Regions from separate parts of the Lysinibacillus sp. FSL K6-0102 genome, predicted to be linked through region 3. Evidence: riboswitches for the same ligand, from Rfam matches in the RefSeq annotation. Region 3 holds a riboswitch; each other region holds the start of a gene.

What was found. A riboswitch is a leader RNA that binds a small molecule or an ion and turns the genes downstream of it on or off. The one in region 3 is predicted to bind lysine.
Region 1: it holds a riboswitch for lysine, as region 3 does, so the genes downstream of both, NYE73_RS17810 (aspartate kinase) here and NYE73_RS01350 (amino acid permease) in region 3, are expected to answer to the same signal.
Region 2: it holds a riboswitch for lysine, as region 3 does, so the genes downstream of both, NYE73_RS12465 (transporter substrate-binding domain-containing protein) here and NYE73_RS01350 (amino acid permease) in region 3, are expected to answer to the same signal.

What each region holds. Positions count from the first base shown of each region.
Region 1 covers NZ_JBBOPH010000001.1:3,496,587-3,504,520, reverse strand. Annotated here, with positions in the region: gene uvrC (excinuclease ABC subunit UvrC) at 4-1,794, shown strand; lysine riboswitch at 1,902-2,079, shown strand; gene NYE73_RS17810 (aspartate kinase) at 2,213-3,439, shown strand; gene NYE73_RS17805 (YslB family protein) at 3,538-3,972, opposite strand; gene NYE73_RS17800 (succinate dehydrogenase cytochrome b558 subunit) at 4,245-4,853, shown strand; gene sdhA (succinate dehydrogenase flavoprotein subunit) at 4,920-6,674, shown strand; gene sdhB (succinate dehydrogenase iron-sulfur subunit) at 6,680-7,459, shown strand; gene NYE73_RS17785 (acyl-CoA thioesterase) at 7,655-7,934, shown strand, end outside.
Region 2 covers NZ_JBBOPH010000001.1:2,458,402-2,466,335, reverse strand. Annotated here, with positions in the region: gene NYE73_RS12495 (hypothetical protein) at 78-290, opposite strand; gene NYE73_RS12490 (5-bromo-4-chloroindolyl phosphate hydrolysis family protein) at 727-1,377, shown strand; gene NYE73_RS12485 (toxic anion resistance protein) at 1,374-2,441, shown strand; gene NYE73_RS12480 (DUF6501 family protein) at 2,490-2,687, opposite strand; gene NYE73_RS12475 (amino acid ABC transporter ATP-binding protein) at 2,951-3,682, opposite strand; gene NYE73_RS12470 (amino acid ABC transporter permease) at 3,695-4,420, opposite strand; gene NYE73_RS12465 (transporter substrate-binding domain-containing protein) at 4,591-5,448, opposite strand; lysine riboswitch at 5,568-5,754, opposite strand; gene odhB (2-oxoglutarate dehydrogenase complex dihydrolipoyllysine-residue succinyltransferase) at 6,095-7,357, opposite strand; gene NYE73_RS12455 (2-oxoglutarate dehydrogenase E1 component) at 7,448-7,934, opposite strand, start outside.
Region 3 covers NZ_JBBOPH010000001.1:269,449-277,382, forward strand. Annotated here, with positions in the region: gene NYE73_RS01340 (hypothetical protein) at 1-212, shown strand, start outside; gene NYE73_RS01345 (CynX/NimT family MFS transporter) at 280-1,488, opposite strand; lysine riboswitch at 1,667-1,843, shown strand; gene NYE73_RS01350 (amino acid permease) at 1,926-3,389, shown strand; gene NYE73_RS01355 (response regulator transcription factor) at 3,540-4,232, shown strand; gene NYE73_RS01360 (sensor histidine kinase) at 4,239-5,174, shown strand; gene NYE73_RS01365 (ABC transporter ATP-binding protein) at 5,305-6,228, shown strand; gene NYE73_RS01370 (ABC transporter permease) at 6,221-6,910, shown strand; gene NYE73_RS01375 (Nramp family divalent metal transporter) at 6,958-7,934, opposite strand, start outside.

The sequences.
Region 1 (7,934 bases), 3.2 Mb from region 3:
GTAATGAACGATTTAATAAAGCGAAAACTGGATATTTTACCAGATCAACCTGGCTGCTATTTGATGAAGGATCGACAAGGGACTATCATTTATGTCGGTAAAGCAAAAGTTCTAAAAAACCGTGTACGTTCTTATTTTACGGGAACACATGAAGGGAAAACGCAAAGGCTTGTAGGTGAAATAGAAGATTTTGAGTATATTGTAACGTCATCAAATATTGAAGCACTTATTTTAGAGCTGAATCTCATCAAATTACATGATCCAAAATATAATGTCATGTTAACGGATGATAAGACCTATCCATATTTAAAAATTACGAATGAAAAACATCCTCGTCTGATTACGACACGGAAGGTAAAAAAGGATAAGGCAAAATATTTTGGTCCTTATCCGAATGCCTATGCAGCAAGTGAAACGAAAAAGCTATTGGATCGATTGTATCCGCTGCGCAAATGTGTACAATTACCTTCCAAGGTTTGCTTGTACTATCACATGGGTCAATGCTTAGCACCTTGTGTGAAGGAAATTGATGGTCAGGTTTATCAAGAAATGATTGAGGATATGACGAAGTTTCTAAATGGTGGTGTGGAGGCAGTCAAAAAAGAGCTTGAAGTTAAAATGCTAGCAGCTGCAGAAAACCTAGAATTTGAGCGAGCGAAGGAATTCCGAGATCAAATTGCCCATATTGATACGGTTATGCAGAAACAAAAAATAGTTTCAAGTGATACAACAAATCGAGATGTATTTGGCTATGCTGTTGAAAAAGGATGGATGTGTGTTCAGGTTTTCTTTGTGCGTCAAGGAAAGCTGATTGAGCGCGATGTCTCAATTTTTCCCATCTATCAAGATGCAGAGGAAGAATTTTTAACATTTGTTGGGCGCTTTTATGAAAAGCCAGAGCATATTAAGCCAAAAGAAATTTTTATTCCACAAGCCATTGATGCAGCTATCTTAACAGAATTATTAGAAATTAAAGTGCTCACACCGAAAAGAGGTCAAAAGAAGGAATTGGTTGAATTAGCTACCAAAAATGCTGAAATTGCTGTGGCAGCTAAATTCCAGCTAATAGAGCGTCAGGAAGAACGTACGATTGGTGCTTGTGAGGCACTTGGTGAAGCAATGGGCATTAGTACACCTTTACGAATTGAAGCTTTTGATAATAGTCATATGCATGGAACGGATACAGTATCTGCTATGGTTGTTTTCATTGATGGGAAGCCTGCGAAAAAGGAGTACCGAAAATATAAAACGCGTACAGCAGCCAAGCATGATGATTACGGTGCAATGCAGGAGGTTATACGTCGTCGCTATATACGTGTTTTAAAGGAAGGACTACCATTACCAGATTTAGTCTTAATTGATGGTGGTAAGGGACAAATGGAAGTAGCCCGTGAAGTACTAGAAGATGAGCTTGGTCTTGTTATACCGATTGCTGGTTTAGCCAAGGATGATAAGCATAATACATCTCAGCTCTTGTTTGGTGATCCACCAGAAGTGATTAGCTTAAAACGTACAAGTGATGGCTTTTATTTATTACAACGAATTCAAGACGAAGTCCATCGCTTTGCTATTACCTTCTTGCGTCAACAGCATGAGAAGCATGCCATTCAATCTGTATTAGATCATATTGAAGGGGTAGGACCAAAACGAAAGCAACAGCTGCTTAAACATTTCGGTTCAGTCAAAAAAATTCGAGAGGCGAGCGAGCTAGCATTACAGGAGGCTGGGATGCCCGCTAATTTAGCAAGCCAAATTTTTAGCTATTTTCAGCAACAATCATTGTCAAAGGAATAGGCATGTGCTATGGTTATAAATAACATTGTTTTCAATGTTATGAAGAGTCAACTGCGTGACTAGTTTGTTTACGCAAAGGCTTAATGAATTGAATACATTCACTTTAAAGTGATGATAGAGGTGCAAGATTCAAGAGTAACACGATGGAGGATGGACAAGTCCAGAGATATTGTGTGAAAGGGGAGCTTGCCGAAGTACAGTATTGTTGTTCCATTGCTGTACTGGTTTTGCATTTAAGAAATGTAAGACTGTCGATTCTAAACGTTTCGGAGAGCTATCACACATGCGCAAGTTACGATTATTGTACATGTTATAGGCAGCTTTCACGTTATGTGGAGGCTGCCTTTTAGTTTTCTAGAAACGGTTTTACCCCCCATAATTTGGTGAAATACATGAACTGGAAGGGAGAACGAAAGAAATGGCTAAAATCGTGATGAAGTTTGGAGGAGCTGCATTAGCTTCTACTGAACAAATCCAAGAGGCTGCTAGGAAAGCGATTGCTGAAAAGGACAAAGGATTGGATGTAGTAGTGGTCGTTGCAGCAATGGGACACACTGCGAAAGAGATGAAAATGATGGTACACCAACTAACTGACGATGTGTCGAAAAGAGAATTAGATGCAGTTTTGTCAACTGGATCTCAATTATCTAGTGCTTTATTTACCATCGCTTTGCAGGAAGCAGGCTATGAGGCTGTGTCTCTAACTGGATGGCAAGCTGGTATACATACGGATGGTATGTATCGACATGCTCGTATCGACTATATAGATATTAGTCGTATGGAAGAACATTTTGCACAGGGACAAATTGTGGTTATTGCTGGAGAACAAGGGATTGACGAAGTGCACAATATCACCACGCTTGGAAAAGGTGGAGCTGAAACAGCTGCTGTTGCACTTGCCATAGCATTGGAAGCGGAGAGAGTAGATATGTATACAAATGTGGATGGTGTTTATACAGCAGATCCACGATATGTTCCCAATGCCCAAAAGCTTCAAGAAATTTCATATGATGAAATGTTGGAATTATCGAATTTAGGGTCTCATATCATACATCCTCGTGCGGTGGAGTTAGCGAAGAAATTTCAAATGCCTGTTATTATACGTTCAAGTTTAATAGAATCAGTAGGCACTTTATTGAAGGAGGAAGTGGAAATGGAAAAAAATTTAGTCGTTCGTGGTGTTGCATTTGAATCAGATATTATTCGTTTAACAGTAGGGTATGATGCTTTTTCCAATGCTTCATTAGCAGATATATTTACGGTTCTTGCAGAGAACCGTATTAATGTAGATATTATTGTCCAAGCCATTATTGATGGGTTGAAGCCAACTGTATCGTTTTCCATTTTAAAAGAGGAATTTGCGGAAGCATTACGTGTTTTAGAGGATAGTAAATTATCACTTGGATTTAGTTTTGCTGACTTCGAAATTGGACTAGCAAAAGTTTCTATTATTGGTTCAGGCATGGCTTCCAATCCAGGCGTTGCTGCTCGTATGTTTGATCGGTTACGTCGTGAAAATATCCCTGTAAAAATGGTTAGTACTTCTGAAATAAAAGTGTCCGTTGTTGTACCACAGGATGATATGATCCAAGCAGCTAATGCTCTCCATGATGAGTTTAATTTAGAGCAAGCACTTTACATATAATAATAGAAGAAACAGCATTTTATGTAATTGACCGAAATAAAAGGAAGAAAAAAGAAGGATTGTCATCCCATTCTTTAATGGGAAACAATCCTTTTTAATTATTCTGAGGGAATGGTATTCATAATACGTTCTTTAACGTCCCATTTGACTGTAAACATGACGTATTGTTGCTTTTCCCGTTTTTCATTATAGCATTCTGTCAGGTAGCCTTTAGCTAGTTGAATTTGCTCTGCTATAAATCCTGCTTCAAGTTTAAAGCTACGCTGCTTTATTTGAAGAATTTCAGGGTCATTTGTCAACTGGAAAATACGTCCATCTTTTGATTCCTTTATGAGTTCTAATGTACCCCAGCAGGCATCTGCGAAAAATGCGATAAGTTCATCTTGACTTTTACATGGGAACTTGCGAGCAAGCTCTTTACCTGCCCAATAAAGGACGTCATCTTCATGTTTACCGAGTATAGAAGATAGAATATGATCACGAATGATCTCATAGCCAAATGATGAGATTGTAGGAGATGGAGTGTTTAACATTGTTATCCTTCTTTCTTAGAATTTTCTTAAAATTTAACGGTAATAAAGTAATGATAGATTTTTCGAGAAAAAACGACGCATCATGTACTAGATTAGTTCTTTAATAAGCTCTATGAAAAACTCCGAGTTGCCTTGACGCTCGTAGCTCTTGAGAGTACAATAAACATGTCATAATATTGTACCATGATGAAATACACAGTCAATGAAGTATCATTTACAAAATGATGACTTCTTTTGTTGTGCTATTTTAAGTACTAAGGGGGGTAACAGTCTTGTCGAAAGATCGAGAGTTTTTATGGCGTCGCTTACATTCTCTACTTGGGATCATTCCAGTAGGTCTGTTTTTAACGATGCACCTGTTCATTAACTTTACAGCAACAGGCGGGGCAGAAAGTTACAACGATGCTACCGCAGTAATGGAAAAGATTCCATTCCTTATCCTAGTTGAATGGATTGTCATCTATATTCCATTAATGTTCCACGCATTCTATGGTGTCTACATTGCATTCACTGCTACACCAAACACAGGACGTTTCAGCACGTACCGTAACTGGATGTTCTCTTTACAACGTTTTACTGGTGTATTCTTAGTGATATTTATTGCATGGCATATTTTCCAAACTCGTATTCAAAAAGCACTTGGCACACACGTTGATTACGACATGATGGCGAATATTGTTGCTAATCCATTCATGCTTGGATTCTACATTGTTGGTATTTTATCAGCAACTTTCCACTTATCTAACGGTTTATGGGCATTCCTAGTAAGCTGGGGTATTACACAATCTCCTCAGTCTCAAAAGATCGCTACTTACGTAACAAACATTCTTTTCGTAATTCTAAGTGTAGTTGGTGTGGCTGCTATTTTAGCTTTCGTATAATTCAATAGAAGCTACGATAGAGCACATGCAATCATTGCAATTTTTTAAGAGGAGTGAGAAATAATCATGGCGAAAAGCAAAATAATTGTTGTCGGCGGTGGTCTTGCCGGTCTGATGGCAACGATTAAAGCAGCTGAAGTTGGTACTGAAGTTGATTTATTCTCATTAGTTCCTGTAAAACGCTCACACTCTGTTTGTGCGCAAGGCGGAATTAATGGTGCGGTAAATACTAAAGGTGAAGGGGATTCTCCATGGATCCACTTTGATGATACAGTTTATGGTGGGGACTTCCTAGCGAACCAACCACCAGTTAAAGGTATGTGTGATGCAGCACCTGGCATTATCCACTTAATGGACCGTATGGGTGTTATGTTCAACCGTACACCAGAAGGACTTTTAGATTTCCGTCGTTTTGGTGGTACTTTAATGCACCGTACAGCTTTCTCTGGTGCAACAACAGGTCAACAATTACTATATGCGCTAGATGAGCAAGTTCGTTCTCATGAAGTAGCTGGTTTAGTAAATAAATATGAACACTGGGAATTCCTTGGTGTTATTATCGATGAAGACGGCGTTTGTCGTGGTATCGTAGCGCAAGATATGCGTACAGAAGAAATTAAATCATTCCGTGCAGACGCTGTTATTATGGCGACTGGTGGCCCTGGTATTATCTTCGGTAAAACAACAAACTCTGTTATTAACACAGGTTCTGCTGCTTCTATCGTTTATCAACAAGGTGCTTCATATGCGAATGGTGAATTCATTCAAATTCACCCAACAGCGATTCCTGGAGATGACAAAAACCGTCTAATGTCAGAATCAGCTCGTGGTGAAGGTGGTCGTATTTGGACTTATAAAGACGGTAAACCTTGGTACTTCCTAGAAGAGAAATACCCAGCTTATGGTAACTTAGTACCACGTGATATTGCGACACGTGAAATTTTCGACGTTTGTGTAAACCAAAAACTTGGTATCAATGGCGAAAACATGGTATACCTAGATCTTTCACATAAAGATCCACATGAATTGGACGTTAAACTTGGTGGTATCATCGAAATCTACGAAAAATTCGTAGGGGATGACCCACGTAAATTACCAATGAAAATTTTCCCAGCAGTTCACTATTCAATGGGTGGATTATGGGTTGACTACAATCAAATGACTGAAATTCCTGGTCTATTTGCAGCAGGTGAATGTGATTACTCTCAACATGGTGCAAACCGTCTTGGTGCAAACTCATTATTATCTGCTATCTACGGTGGTATGGTTGCAGGACCAAACGCAGTAGACTATGTAAAACACCTTAAAAAGCATGCTGAAGATCTTCCACAAGAGATTTACGATGCTCGTGTAAAAGAGGAACAAGCGAAATGGGATGCTATCATGAAAATGGAAGGCACAGAAAACGCTTACTTACTGCATAAAGAGCTTGGTGAAATGATGACTGCTACAATGACTGTAGTACGTTACAATGATCAGCTTGAAGATACATTGAAAAAACTTGATGAGCTTACTGAGCGTTGGAACAACATCAACATCAATGATACGCAAAAATGGAGCAATCAAGGCGCACACTTTACACGTCAGCTTAAAAATATGTTAGTGCTTGCAAAAGTAATGACAAAAGGTGCACTATTACGTAATGAATCTCGTGGTGCACACTATAAACCTGATTTCCCTAACCGTGATGATGAGAACTTCTTAAAAACAACAATGGCGAAGTTTGACCCAGCTACTGGTAATCCAATCATCACGTACCAAGAAGTCGACGTTTCATTAATCCCACCACGTAAACGCGACTACTCTGCGAAAGGAGACTAAAAGTTATGCAAATCGCAGCTAATACTGGAAGAATGGTCAAAGTGGAAATCTTACGTCAAGATACACAAGGCGGCAATAGCTACTGGCAAAAATTCCAAGTGCCTTACCGTCATGGTATGAACGTAATTTCAATTTTAATGGAAATTCAAAAAAATCCTGTTACTGAAGATGGTGTAAACACATCACCAGTATCATGGGATATGAACTGTTTAGAAGAAGTTTGTGGTGCATGTTCAATGGTGATCAATGGCCGTCCACGTCAATCATGTTCTACACTAGTAGACCAATTGACAGAGCCGATTAAATTGGAGCCAATGAAAACATTCCCTGTTATTCGTGACCTACAAGTTGACCGTGAACGTATGTTCAACGCGCTTAAAAAAGTTAAAGCATGGGTACCAATCGATGGTACGTATGATTTAGGTGAAGGTCCACGTATGCCAGAAGGTAAACGTCAATGGGCTTATGAACTATCTAAATGTATGACTTGTGGTGTATGTATGGAAGCATGTCCAAACGTGTCTGAAAAAGCTTCATTCATCGGACCAGCTCCATTATCACAAGTACGTCTTTTCAACACTCACCCAACTGGTGCTATGATTAAAGATGAACGTTTAAATGCGATTATGGGTGATGGTGGCCTTGCAAACTGTGGTAACTCTCAAAACTGTGTTGCTGCATGTCCAAAAGGTATTCCTTTAACAACATCCATCGCTTCATTAAACCGTGCAACTACAGTGCAAATGTTCCGTAACTTCTTCGGTTCTGACCACTACGTAGACTAATATACGGACAAGCTGAACTCCCTTACACGAAGTGTAAGGGAGTTTTTTATAGTTATAGAAATGAAATTTATCAAGTTGTTTATTTACATTTTTTCTATGATAATATAGCATTTTCTTTTATAATGAATATGTATTCATTTTGTTTGCCGTTGATTGATAAAAGACGTGCAATTACATGACAGGGGATGGTATATCATGAAGGCAAATTATATCGATAATTTTCAAGAGTGGGAAAAGGGTTTTTCATTTTTTAGCGAGGTACGAGTGCGATTTTCAGAAACAGACATGTATGGTCATATGAACAATACGATTAGCTTTACATATTTTGAGCAAGCAAGAATTGATTACTTCAGACATTTAGGAATTTTAATGCCCCCAGTTGGAGAAGAGAATGTGAAATCTATACCTATTGTAGCCGATTTACAATGCGATTATGTAAAGCAGGTATTCTTTGATGACGTACTACGAATCTATA
Region 2 (7,934 bases), 2.2 Mb from region 3:
ATGGGTTCTTTGAATGATACCTCCTCTCCTAGTTATTGAAATCAAAAAAGTCATGCTCTTAAGAACATGACCTATCATCATTTTTTGATTTTTATTTTTTGAATGGCAGCAACTAATATCGATTCATCAGTGATTTTCACATATTGATTTTTGGATTCCTTCATATAGCCTTCTTTGTTTAAATAGGCTTTTAATTTTGATTTTTTCTCAAAGACTTTTTCTTTCACTTTCTGTTCACTTACTGGTTCATCCCTATTTTTTGTAATAGACACCAGAAAAATTTTCGTCATCCTGTATCCCCCTTTGTATCAGTTACGAATTCATTTGGAAAAAGTTTCATACAAGACTCATTCATTTTGGATGAAGATGCTCTTCTTAGAGAATAAACCGCTCCTTTTCGAGTTGGAGCCGCTCATGGATCTCACTTAACCGCTCGCAATATGAGTAATACCGCTCGCTTTGAGGCAGAAGCCGCTCTTGAATCAAATTACACTCCTCTATTCAGTAACCTAGATGCAAAAAATCCTCATTCCCATGTCAGAATGGCTCCTTAGGATAGCAAAACCGACTTATTCATCGAAACAACTCACTTATTCTATGTATTATCATTGAGAAAGTTCACAAATAGCAGTAAAATTTATGTAAGGGATTAATTTTCAATGAAACTTTATGTCGATTATTTCGTATAAGAAGATAGACATATTGAAAAGCAAGGAGGATGAAACAATGCTTAGTGTCGGACAGTTTTTCTCTAGACATAGTGCCAGCTTTCTTATTTCGCTCACAACTGTTTCTATCGCAGCAATTGCGGCAAATCCTGGATTCTTCCTTGGTGGTTTACTGTTTGCGGGTTCCTATGCGACGAGTACAGCGTTGCTGAAACATAGACAAAAAAAGAAAGTCATGCAAATAGCAGGCATCACAAAAGAAGAATTCAAACACATTGAAACACAAGTATTAACAGCTAATAAGCATATTCAAACATTGAGTCAAAACTATTTACGTGTACGTTCTGTTTCAGCGTTTAAACAACTACTTGAAATGACGCGTATCTCCAAAAATATCGTCAAAATCGTCAAGACAGACCCACGTAAATTTTATAATGTGGAACCATTTTTCTATGCACACTTACCTTCTGCTGTAGAATTAACGGATAAATATACAATGCTTTCCAAGCAGCCAGTGAAGGATAAGGAAATTCAATTAACTTTATCCAAAACACGTGAAACCCTAACTGATTTGAATGACACAATTCAAATTGATTTAAAGGATGCACTTGCAAATGATATCGATCATCTGCAAATGGAGATTGAATTCGCAAATCGTTCCAATCTTAGACGTAGAGAACAATTGGACTGGCGAGGCGATGATAAATGACAGCAAACGAACACGCATTTCAACTAAATACCATACCAGGGCTTTCTCCACTAGTCCAATCCTATTTAGAAACAACTCCGCAAAACGAGGCGATGGCGACTTATGAAACGCTATCGCCTCTTGCACAAAGTCGCGCATTACTGTATGCCAGTCAAATCGATTTGACTGATTTTGAATCATTGCTGTCCCTTGGGCAAGATTCACAGCGAGCTCTGTCTCAATTTGCCGACCGCATGCTTGCTCAAGTAAAGCAAAAGGATGTCACTAAAATTGGTCAAATGCTGGATTCTTTAATGCAGACGTTAGATCGAGTAGATCCGACTGCTTTGGAACCAAAAAAGCAAACCTTTTTCAAAAAAATCTTTGGCAAAACCGAGCCTAATGTGAAGCAAACACTCACAGAATTTGAACGTATTAGTATACAGGTGGAACGCATTGGCGTTCAGCTAGAACGTGCACAGCTTCAGCTGATAAAAGATGTTGAAAACTTAGAGGCGCTTTATGCCCATAATCGAGGATTTTTTGAGGAATTGGCAACGGCGATTGCCGCAGGTCAAATGAAAAAGCAGCAAGCCATTGAGGTAGAGCTACCTGCACAAATAACGAGTGTCCAAGCTACCAAACAGCCACTTGCGATCCAGCAATTAAATGACTTTGCTGCTCAAATCGAAAGACTCGATCAACGTATTTATGATTTACAAGTATCACAGCAAGTCGCTCTGCAAACAGCTCCTCAAATCCGTATGATTCAGCAGGCCAATCAAACATTAGCTGAAAAAATTGAGTTTTCTATCGTTACCTTGATTCCGCTCTGGAAAAACCAACTGGCGATGATGCTATCGATGCATATGGATCATCATTATGCACGTTTAGAGGAGCGATTATCAAGGGCTCATGATCGCTTCTCAAGTCCCACGTTTGAACAGCAAGTTTCGAAGTTTAAAGAAACACAGCAAGAGCTGCAAACAGCAATTAAAGATGTCTTTGCCCTGCATACCGCAACTGAACAAGAGAAACAACAGCTACAGGATGTGGCGGGTGCTAGCAGCTATCAGCGAGATTAACAAAAAAATGGGTGGCTCAGCAAATGTTCTGAACCACCCTGTTTGTTTTTATTCAAAATAATCTTTATAGTAGCCACCGACATTACCTGTGTTGTCGATGATAAAAACGAACTCTTCTGTTTCATTTTTCACTTCATACTCTTTTCCTACTGTTAATACGTTTGATACTAAGTATTTCGATGCATTTGTATGTTTGCAAGTAACCGTTCGTAATGTTGGCGCATCTTTCCATTTTAAATGTAACATATTCTCTCTACCTCTCTTTACTAGCAAAAGCTAATGTCTATTGCTTATTTTATAATATTTTTGGTCTTTTGTGGAGAAAAAAGAAATACTATACCTATTCTATCCAAAAAAAATGAATATTTGAGGTGTTATGATGAGTTTTGGTGGTGTACCGCAATGGTTTTTTATCATTGCTGTAGCATTCGCAATCTGCTTTGTACTTTATGCAGAATGGAATTCTAGAAAATAAGTGAGTCCAACAGGTTGGACTCACTTTTTTGTGCTTATTTTAATGTACGCTTTAAAAATTCCTTCGTACGTTCATGTTGTGGATTGACTAATACTTGTGCTGGAGGGCCTTCTTCCACAATTACACCTTTATCCATAAAGACAACACGATCTGCTACTTCTTTGGCAAATTCCATCTCATGTGTCACGATGAGCATCGTATTGCCCTCGTTTGCTAGCTGACGCATTACCTTTAATACCTCACCCACCATTTCTGGGTCTAATGCGGATGTTGGCTCATCGAATAGCATTACATCAGGATTCATTGATAAGGCACGAGCGATGGCCACACGCTGCTTTTGTCCGCCTGAGAGTTGACGGGGCTTGGCATTCACATATTGATCCATGCCAACGATTTTCAAGTATTTAAGCGCCGTTTCTTCTGCTTCTTTTTTCGAACGTTTTAACACTTTGATTTGGCCCACTGTGCAATTACTTATGACATTGTGGTTGTTAAATAAATTGAACTGCTGGAACACCATGCCTAAATGTGTGCGATATTCTTGAATATTGTGCTTTTCATCTAGGATGTCTTCCCCTTTATAAATAATTTGACCGCCACTTGGCGTTTCTAATAAATTTATGCAACGAAGCAATGTGGATTTACCAGAGCCAGATGAGCCAATTAAACAAACTACCTCCCCTTTTTCCACTTGGAAATTCACATCTTTTAACACTTGGTTACGTCCAAATGATTTACTTAAATGCTCGATTTTAATGACTGCCATTTGTGCGTCCCCCTATACGGCTTCTTTTTGTTCTTTTTGATAGGCATCAGGACCATCTAGACGTTTTTCAACATACAGAAGGATGCGAGATGCGGTAAATGTCATGATGAAATAAAGAACACATGCAACGAAGAATGATTCGAAATAACGGAAGTTGTTACCCGAAATTGATTTTGTTTGGAAGAATAATTCCGTTACTCCAATGACATTTAATACGGCCGTATCTTTAATATTCATGATTAATTGGTTACCTGTCGCTGGTAAAACATTACGCGCTACTTGTGGTAAGACAACATGAAGCATAATTTGGAAGTGGTTCATGCCAATTGCTGATGCTGCCTCGTATTGACCATTATCAATGGATACAATACCGCCACGAACAATTTCTGCCATATAGGCCCCTGTATTGAGGGAAACGACTAAAATACCTGCTGTAATAAAGTGCATATCGATACCGAATGCGATATCTAATCCGTAGTAGACAACCATAGCTTGTACAATCATTGGTGTACCACGGAAAAATTCAACATAGCATGTTAGTATAAAATTAATGAGCTTTAAGCTATAAAATTTCACACCTTTTTTACGAACTGGAATCGTATGCATAATTCCGATGAAAAATCCGATAAATGCACCAATAATTGTACTAATACTCGAAATCAGTAACGTATAATACGCACCTCGTAAAAACATTTGCCAGTTGTTTTCAATAATTGAAAGTATCCATTCAAGACTCATGATGTTCCTCCTAACAATGTCATCTTGCTCGCTTATTTCTTTTGTGTCCTAGCTCTTTCTACCATTCTATGATTTGTCACGCTAGGACATTATCATTATGTAGAGAGGTTCTCATTTTGATAATGATGAAATGATCATGCACGGACTAATTGCTAGTCCGTGCCATGTCATTATTGTGCTGCGGGTTGTTGAGAAATAGCTTCTTCCATAATCGCTTGACGATCATCTTCTGAAATGCCTTTTAGGATTTCATTGATTTTTTCACGATTTGCGTCATCTTTACGTAAGCCTACAGCAATTGAAGTATTTGATAGGTCTGTATCAAAGCCTTCTTCAAATGCTACATATGTGAATTTATCGTTGGCAGCAGAAGCGGAAATGCCCTCTGGACGTTCAGCTACATAGCCATCAATTTTACCTGCTTCTAACGCCACACGCATTGCTGGGAAGCTCTCCATTGCTGTTTGCTTTTCTACGCCTTTAATTTGATCGATAACTGTGTAGTTTGATGTATTTAATTGTGATGTAATTTTAGCACCTGAGAAGTCTTGAATCGATTTTGCGCCTTCATATTTGCTACCTTTTTTAATAACCATAACAAAATCAGAAGTATAATAGTTTTCTGTAAAATCAATTGTTTTCTTGCGTTCTTCTGTTGGTGACATACCTGCAATAATTGCATCAATTTTGTTTGATTGTAGCGCTGGAACTAAACCGTCCCACTCCATTTTAACAATGACTAACTCTTTGCCTAGACCTTCAGCGATTTTCTTTGCCATTTGTACATCATAGCCACCTGCATACTCTGCATTATCCGCAATTTTCACTGCGCCATTCGCATCGTCTTGCTGTGTCCAGTTGAACGGTGGGTAGCCAGCCTCCATTCCAATTCGGAATTCACCGCCACCTTCTTCTTTGTCAGTTCCAGCATCACTTGAACCGCCCTCTTTTTTGTCACTTGTGCCACATGCAGCTAGCACAATTGCCGTCATGATAGAGATCATTACTAACAACCATTTTCTTTTCATGAAAAACTCCCCTTTTCTGTAAAAAAATAAGACAACTGTACTAAAAAAGACCTAAGTTTATTGAACTTAGGTCTTACCTTTTATGACAGTTGCCCAAATCCTCACTATAATTTCCATGTTTCCGAGATAGCACAACCTAGTAAATCTGGAAATCCATTTACTAGGACAGTCCTGCACTTATTCACTGCAGACCCAGTATAAAAGTACGAGCTCCTTTTATACTTCGGCGATATTTCCTTCTTCATTGCGTCTTCGCTTGCTTTTACTCAACAATGAACTAATAAATACCGCGCCTCTACCTCACTGGTAACAATTCGTGAGGTTTGTTTATTTAATTGATATTTAGATACTACTATAAAACTAATATGTTCGTCAAGACGATTTTAACATTTTTCTGACTTATGACAATATTAGGATATTGTGCGTTCTGCTTCCACTTTAAATCGTTGAACTTTTGTTGATATTTCTGAAAATTACAACAAATATTTATTATAGAGTATGTTCTATACGTGAGAAAAGTTGCGTATTTTTCTTTCTTTGCTCCTCTAAACGATGTACCATTCGTACTCTTTCAAGCATAGAATCGGTCAATACCTTTCGTCATACAAAAAACCCTGCTGAACATTGTTCGCAGGGTTTAATGGAATTATGAATTTAATAATAAATCTTCAGGATTTTCGATTAATTCTTTAACTGTTTTTAAGAATCCTACAGAATCTTTACCATCGATGATACGGTGATCGTATGAAAGTGCTACATACATCATTGGACGGATTTGAACTTCACCATTTACTGCAACTGGACGGTTTACAATTGAGTGCATACCTAAAATACCAGCTTGCGTACCGTTCATAATTGGTGTTGACATTAATGAACCGAATACACCACCATTTGTGATTGTGAATGATCCACCAGCCATGTCATTTAAGCCTAATTTTTTATCACGAGCTTTTGTCGCTAAGTTAGCAATATCTTTTTCGATTTCTGCAAAGTTTTTGCTATTTGCATCGCGTACAACTGGTACGACTAAACCTTCTTCAGTCGATACAGCAATACCGATATCAAAGAAGTTATTTAAATGAATTTCATCGCCAGAGATTTGAGCGTTTACGTATGGGTATTTTTTCAGTGCTGCAACAACTGCTTTAGTGAAGAATGACATGAAACCAAGTTTGATGTCGTTTGCTTTTACAAACTCTTCTTGTTTACGTTTACGAAGTGCCATGATGTTTGTCATGTCAATTTCGTTGAATGTTGTTAACATTGCTGTTGATTGTTTAACTTCTAATAAACGTTTTGCAATTGTTTGGCGACGACGGCTCATTTTTTCAATTGTTACACGGTCAGAATTAGCTGCTGGTGTGAATACTACTGGGCCTCCTGAAGTTGCTACGGATGTAGGTGCTGCTGCTGGTGCTACAGCTGGTGCTGTACCATGAGCTGCTACATCTTGTACACGTACACGTCCTTGTGGATCTACTGGAGATACCGCTGCAAGGTCAATACCTTTTTCACGTGCAAGACGACGTGCTGCTGGAGATGCAACTACACGCTCACCAGAAGTTTCTTCTACTACTGGAGCTGCTGCAACTGGTGCAGGTGCTGCTTGTGGCGCTGCTGGTGCAGGTGCTGCCTCAGTTGGTGCTGCCGCTGCTGGAGCTGCTGCTGCGCCTTCGCCTGCTTCTACTACTGCGATAACTTGACCAACTAGTACAGTATCGCCTTCTTCAGCTAAAATTTGTGTTAATACACCTGCTTCTTCAGAAATGATCTCAGCGTTTACTTTATCTGTTTCAAGTTCAACGATGAATTCACCTTTTTCAACGCGATCGCCCACTTTTTTTACCCACTGTGCGATACTACCTTCTGTAATCGATTCTGCTAATTCAGGGACTTTAATTTCAGCCACTTTCATTTCCTCCTTTGATTAACGTGCATGACGCACATAGAAGGGCTACTGCTTAAGGGCAAGTAGCCCGGTTTCAAAAATTGATATATGTTATTTAACCTTTACTGGCTCAGCAACCGCTTCTTCAATAAGAGCTGCTTGTGCTGCTTTATGAGAATCTGCATCCCCTTCAGAAGTTGAGCTCATTGCAGGACGGCCTACATAGCGAAGTTTTTTACCTTCTGAAAGTTCATATAATGTTTCTAATGCATAATTCCATGAGCCTTGGTTTTTAGGTTCTTCTTGTACCCAAACAATCTCTTTTGCATTAGGATACTTAGCAATGATACCAGCTACTTGCTCTTTTGGGAATGGGTAAAGTTGTTCTACACGAATAATGTGTAGGTGATCGAAGCCTTCGCCGTCTTTCACGCGCTCTGCTAAGTCGATCATCACTTTACCTGTACCTAAAACGATACGCTCTACAGCTTCTGGTTTAGCCCCTAAGCCTGGTTGTTCAATCACTTCTTGGAATGAACCATTTGCTAATTGCTCAGCATTCGCCGCAGCTAATGGGTGACGTAATAATGATTTTGGT
Region 3 (7,934 bases):
TGTGGATAGAAAATGAGGATAATGATGAACAGGAGTGGGAGAAAGAAACGCCAAAGGGCTATGAGGAGCAAGCTTTTGTAGGCTATTACTATTATAGTTATATGCTTTTACAAGAGGCTGTTCCTATTTTTTCTACTATAACAGCTCATAATAATGAAGCATCAGAATGCCTTGCTGAATTGCTAACATTACTCCAGCAACCCGACAATTAAGTAATGTGTAAACACTATATAGAAATAGAGCAGATGGAGGAATCAAATCCACCTGCTTTATTTAATTTTAATGCACATATTCATCCTTAGAGGCTCTCATTGAGCAAAAGAAGAGTAACATTGCTACAACGACAAAGAGCCATCCCGCAATATTCCAGCCGCCAAATAAATCATGCAAGTAGCCAAAAAGAATAGGTCCAATTGCGGCAAATAAATAACCCAAAGATTGCGCAAAGCCTGATAAATCTGCTGCTTCAAATGCAGTACGAGTCCGGAGAGTGAAGAACATCATTGCTAGGGCGAATGAAGAACCACCTGCTAACCCTAGAAGAACCATCCACAGTACCCCAAGACTTGTCCATTCCATGACAACCCCAACAAAGCCTACTAAATAGAAGGATGTAAACATCAATACAAGTGGGCGTTGAGAAGTCATTTTACCAGCAATAATAGGCACTACTAAGGCCATTGGTACTTGTGAGAATTGCATGATTGAAAACATCCAGCCAGCTTTATCAGGTGCTAAACCTTGAGCAATATAGATCTCAGGTATCCAAGCTGCTGTTGTGTAGAATAATAAAGATTGTAAACCCATTGCCCCTGTGACAGCCCAAGTAACAGGTGATTTCCATAAAGGTGTACTGGTCTTCTTAGATGTAGTAACTGGTTCCGGTTTATTTGATTTTAGTTGAGGTATCCAAATTAAGATTGTAATTAGAACGAGTATGAGTGCAATGGAAAGTGCACCTTGCCAGCCTAACGATGAATTAGCTATCGGATAGCTAATACCAGCACCAAGGCCAGCAGTAAAATTCATGGACATGGTGAAAAAGGCCATTAATAAACCCACATGATAGGGAAATTTCAATTTCAATAATCCTGGAATTAGTACATTTCCAAAAGAAATGGCTACGCCAATTAACACAGTACCTAATAGAAGTAATTCTGTAGTACCAAGTGAACGTAGGACAATTCCTAAAGCCAAGAGAAAAGTTGATAAAAATAATGTTAGCTCAAGCCCTAGTTTGCGTGCTACAACTGGTGCAAATGGAGATATAACAGCAAAAGCCAGCAATGGTATCGTTGTTAGAAAGCCTGCCAAAACATTAGATATTCCAAGATCTTCACGGATAAAGGATATAATTGGGCCAACAACAGTTAGTGGCATTCGTAATGTAGAGGCTATAAAGATAACTCCAAAGACTAAAAGTAAGGTTGTTCCTTTCCAGCTAATTTTTTTACTTGGAAAACTAGTGGAATGATCATTTGTAGTCAAAATAAAATCCCCCTTAATAATAACCATTCTAATTGAACTACTATAACACTTTATCACACTATTAAAAATAGTAGAAGATTCATAAAATACAGAACATTTGTGGTTGTATTGAAATGTCTATGGTCTTATGTTAGTATAATAAACATCATAAATTTAATAATTATATGCCTCATGTTTGTATTGAGGTAGAGGTCGCGATATTTATAAGTATGCTAATTGAAATGACAAGCATTGATGAAATTAGTTGAAAGGAAATATTGCCGAAGTGTGAGGGGACTTGAAAACCTCATGCTGGGGCTGTCTCCGAAAGGAACAGAACTGTCACGTTTGCACAACGTGTTGAGCTATCATGTAGGAAAACTGAGGATTAACGTAGCCATCACAGTGTATATGTGATGGCATTTTTTTGCCTCATAAAATAGGAAGGAAGCTATATCGTGAGTGAAATAAAAGTAAATCAGCTCGGACATAAAGCGCCGAAGCTGAAAAAAGAATTAAAAAGCCGTCATATTACAATGATTTCTTTAGGCGGTACAATTGGTACGGGGCTATTTTTAGCCAGTGGAGGTGCAATTGCTCAGGCAGGGCCTGGAGGAGCATTGCTTGCCTATGCTTTAATCGGTATTATGGTGTATTTTTTAATGACAAGCTTAGGGGAAATGGCTGCCTATATGCCATCCTCAGGTTCATTTAGTACGTATGCAACCAAATTTGTAGATCCTGCTTTGGGCTTTGCATTAGGCTGGAACTACTGGTATAACTGGGCAATCACCATTGCTGCCGAAATTGCTGCTGTGTCATTAATTATGAAATATTGGTTCCCAGATAGCTCATCAGCACTTTGGACAGTATTATTTATTGCTGTTGTATTGACGTTTAATTTACTATCCGTAAAAAGTTATGGTGAAAGTGAATATTGGTTTGCCATGATTAAAGTAGCAACGGTTATTGTTTTTATTATCATTAGCTTACTAATGATTTTTGGTATTTTAGGTGGGCAGGCTCCTGTAGGTTTCACTAATTTCTTTGTTAGTGATGGGCCATTCCATGGTGGCTTCCTTGCTACATTTGGTATTTTCCTAGCTGCAGGATTTTCATTCCAAGGGACAGAATTACTAGGAATTACAGCTGGTGAAACAGATGATCCTGGTAAAAACATTCCGAAGGCTGTTAAATCTGTATTTTGGCGTATTCTTTTGTTTTATATTTTAGCGATTGGTGCAATTGGGATGTTAATTCCATTTACAGACGAACGTTTATTATCAGAAGATATCGCAGTATCACCGTTTACACTAGTGTTTGACCGCCTAGGTATCGCCTTTGCTGCTTCATTAATGAATGCAATTATTTTAACGGCTATGCTGTCAGCAGGAAATTCAGGGCTATATGCATCTTCTCGTATGTTATGGCAATTAGCTGTGGATGGACATGCACCTAAATTTTTTGCAAAGCTAAGTCGTAGAGGTATTCCGATTTATGCACTTATGGCAACATTAGCTGTAGGCTGTTTAGCATTTTTGGCATCCTTCTTTGGCGATGGAGTGGTTTATATCTGGTTATTAAATGCTTCTGGAATGTCTGGGTTTATTGCATGGCTAGGTATTGCGTTTAGTCATTATCGTTTCCGCCGAGCGTTTGATGCACAGGGCTTAGATCCAAAGTTATTACCTTATAAAGCCAAATTATTTCCGTTTGGACCATTATTTGCTTTTACAGTTTGTATGATTGTAGTCATTGGACAAAATTATACAGCCTTTACAGGCGATAAGATTGATTGGTACGGTATCCTTGTTTCGTATATTGGGATTCCATTATTTTTAGCATTATGGTTTGGCTATAAAATAAAGCACAAAACAAAAATGCTTCCACTTAAAGATTGTGATTTAAAAGTTGAAGATTAGATAATAGAGCTGTTCTATAAACCAAAGAGTGATGGTTTATGGAGCAGCTCTTTTTTCAACACTCATAAACAAATCACTAATCAAACATCATAAATATGGTAATGTAATATACATATGGAAATTGGGTTTTGATAGGAGAGGTGCATCATAGTGCAAAAGCATATTTTACTTGTAGAAGACGATGAAGCCATTCGTGAAATGGTTTCTAATTACTTAACGATGGAAGGTTTCCATGTCACAACAGTGACTAATGGCGAAGAGGCATTACAAAATTGTTTGCAAAAAACCTTTGACTTAGTCATCTTAGATATTATGATTCCTAAATTAAATGGATTGGAAGTATTAAAGATTATTAGAGAGCAGGCAGCACTTCCTATCATTATTATGTCTGCAAAAGACAGTGATGTTGATAAAGCATTGGGCTTAGGATTAGGGGCAGATGATTATATTGCTAAACCCTTTTCTATGCTGGAATTTTCAGCACGTGTAAAGGCTGTTATCAGAAGAGCTACGAAATACTCTAGTCAAGCTGAACAAAAGCAAGAGGTCCTAGAAATTGATAATTTAAAGATAGATATTGTTAATTTTTCAATAACAAAGAGCGGACAAGAGATAAAGCTGACATCAAAGGAATTTTCCATTTTAAAATTGTTTGTGACAAATCGCCACAGAGTTTTTACCAAAGAGCAAATTTATCAGACGATATGGAAAGATGCCTATTACGGAGATGAAAATATTATAAATGTACATATCAGAAGACTACGTGAAAAAATAGAAGATGATCCGTCACATCCTCAATATATTAAAACCCTATGGGGAATCGGCTATAAATTTGAAGGGTAAAACTATATGATATTTCTATTATTATTAATCATTGTATTGCTAATCGGCATTCTTATTTTTCAATGGAAAATCAAGAAGGAACAAGAACGTGCTATCCAATATATTCATCGAAAACTACACGTAATTGTGAATGAACAGACGTATGAAAAGATTCTAGTAACAACTACAAATTCAGAAATTCAACAGTTACTTATTACACTGAATACTTTGCTAGATCAACATCAAAAAATTCAGGCTACGCATCGTAAAATGGAAAATTCCATGAAAAAGATGTTGGCCAATATTTCACATGATCTTAAAACGCCTTTAACCGTTGTACTTGGCTATATTGAAATGCTTCAACTTCAAAATGGGATTAGTGACGAGGAACAGCAACGTTTACTTAAGGGTGTACATGCTAAAACATTAGAAGTATTAAAAATTATTCATACATTTTTTGACTTGGCAAAATTAGAGGCTGGGGACACAGATTATCCAATCACTAAAATCAATGTCAGTGAAATATGCCGAAAAAATGTTTTGTCTTTTTACGATTTGGTTACTTCACTGGGATTAGATATTAAAATTGATATCCCAGAAAGCTCCATATATGCACTTGGTAATGAAGAAGCATTAAATAGAGTGTTAAACAATCTACTGTCTAATGCTATTGCATATGGAGCAGATGGCAATGTAATTGGAATTACCATAAGAAATGATGAAGTCAATATTGATATTGATGTGTGGGATTGTGGCAGGGGCATTGATGAATATCATATCGATCGCGTTTTTGAAAGAATGTATACGCTTGAGGATTCTCGAAATAAATCTTTCCAAGGTAGCGGTTTGGGACTAACGATTACAAAGAGACTAGTAGAAATAATGAATGGCTCCATCCGTTTATCGAGTATTCCCTATGAAAGAACTATTTTTACGATTTCGTTAAAGCGAATGATGTATTAAATCGATTATGCTTGTAGAGCTTTAATGCTTTGCAGGCTTTTTTACTTAAGAAATTTGTAAGAATGCAGTAATAAAATAGAGAGTTTCATTTTTTATAATGAAGCTAGTCACAATTGAGGGAGAGAATTACATGACATACATTGTAAAAACAAATCAGCTTACGAAAGTGTACGATGGAAAGGAAGTTGTTTCTGCTGTCAATATGAACGTTAAGAAAGGTGAGATTTATGGATTTTTAGGTCCTAATGGTGCGGGTAAAACGACTGTTATGAAGATGCTAACTAATCTTACGAAGCCTACAAGTGGGGATGTAGAAATTTTGGGGGCGAAATTGACGGACAAATCCTATGAAATACTAAAAAGAATGGGGACAATTATTGAATATCCTATTTTTTATGAAAAATTAACGGCTAGAGAGACCCTGGAATTACATTGTGAATACATGGGTTATTATGATAAGAAAGAAATTGCACATGTTCTTAATTTAGTAAAGTTATCGAATACAGAGAACAAGCAGGTTAAAGATTTTTCTCTGGGGATGAAGCAAAGATTAGGCATCGCAAGGGCCATTATTACAAAGCCAGAGTTACTTATATTAGACGAACCAATTAATGGATTGGACCCAGTAGGGATAAAGGAGTTAAGAGAGCTTTTCAAGATGCTTTGTAAGGAGTACGGCATAACTATTATTATCTCTAGTCATATTCTAGCTGAAATAGAACAATTGGTCGATACAATAGGTGTTATTAAGAATGGAAGGCTCATCACTGAGGTAGCAATGGATACTATTAATCGTGATCAGGTCAATTATACGGAAGTGATCGTAAGTGATGGGAAAAAGGCAGCGTTTATTATTGAAAGCGAATTAAACATTACGAATTTTAAGCTGATGGATGATAACTCTATACGTATATACGACTCAACAGTATCCCAACAAAGCCTATCGAGAGCATTAATTGAACATGACGTTGAGATTGAAGAGATTAGTAAAAAAACTAGTTCATTAGAGGATTATTTCTTAAAGCTAATCAATGGAGGCGTTGTTCATGCTTAATTTAATGCGTTTAGAAATGAAAAAATTTCATTTAGGTTCATATGTTAAAGGAGCCATTATTGCAAATTTTGTTATTCTTGGTTTTTTGTTTATGATTTTATTTATTTCTAAAGTTGAGGGAGACCCAGGGCTTGAAAATTATGAGGTTGCTTTAAGCGTCATTGATTCATTTGTAAGAGCAGTTTTTATGATTTTTGCTTCTACGTTAATAGCTAAGTTAATCATCGGAGAATATAAATTTAAAACCATTACATTAGCCTTTATGTATCCTATAAGTAGAAAGAAGTTAATGGTCGCAAAGCTTGCTATTGTCATGCTATTTACTTTCAGTATGATCATTATCTCCAATGCTCTTATTACAACCATTTTTTGTATCATAAGCGAACGATATGAATTAATTCCTGATGTTCTATCTAGTTCTTTAATTATCCAGCAAATACCTTCTGTATTGATGAATGCGATTGCTGCCTCAGGTATAGCTTTAATCCCATTGTATTTCGGGATGAGAAAATACTCTATACCGACAACTATCATTTCATCTATTATAATTGTGTCTGTAACTTCGTCAAATTCAGGTAACTTTACTTTAAACGATATTATTATTATTCCAATTACTTTAGCAATCGTGGGTCTTGGTATTGCTTATTTAGCCATTAGAAATATCGAAAGGGTGGATGTTTAATCAAAAAGATACCAGGTGCTCATTGCTATAGAGTACCTGGCTTTTTGTTATCCAAAAATTGTTTCCCACAGTAAGTAAATATTTAACGTAACAACAACGACTACGACAAACCAACCTAAAACAGTTGTAATACGGTGATTAACTAGGCTTCCCATAATGTCTCGTTTACTTGTAAACATAACAAGAGGGACAAGTGCAAAGGCAATACCAAATGATAAAACAACTTGACTAAGAACGAGAGCATAGGTAGCATTCACACCAGAGGCAATGATTGCAAGTGGTGGCACCATGGTAATCGCTCTACGTAAATAAAGAGGTATTTTTCTTTGAATGAAGCCTTGCATCACTACGTCACCAGCTAAAGTCCCTACAGAGGAGCTAGCAAGCCCTGCAATAAGTAAACCAAGACCAAAGGAAATGGCAGCCATTGGGCCGAGCGCAACTTTTAAGCCATTATAGGCAACATCTAAATCTTCAACTACAACACCTTGGGTATGGAATACGGCTGCGGCAATGATGAGCATGCTCATATTGATGGCACCAGCAATAATCATAGCGATGATAATATCGATAAATTCAAAACGGAAAATACGTTTTTTTTCTGCCTCATTTCGACCAATAATACGACTTTGAGTTAAAGAAGAATGTAAGTAAATAGCATGAGGCATAACGGTTGCACCTAAAATACCTGTTGCTAATAATAGTGAATCTACACCTTCAAAGTGTGGTGTGAACATGCCAATCGCCACATCGTCCCATGCTGGCTGCGCTAAAAATGTTTGGAAGGCAAATGCCAATACAACAATTAAAACCATTCCAGAAATACCTGCTTCAAAGGCTCTAAATCCTCTTCTTTGCAACTCTAAAATAGCGAATGAACCCACTGCTGTAATCAATGCGGCGGGAAGCATTGGGATATTAAAAAGTAAATAAAGCCCTAATGCTGCTCCGATAAATTCCGCGAGGTCTGTGGCAATGATGACCAATTCCGCCTGTATCCATAAAAAGATAGATGTTTTTTTAG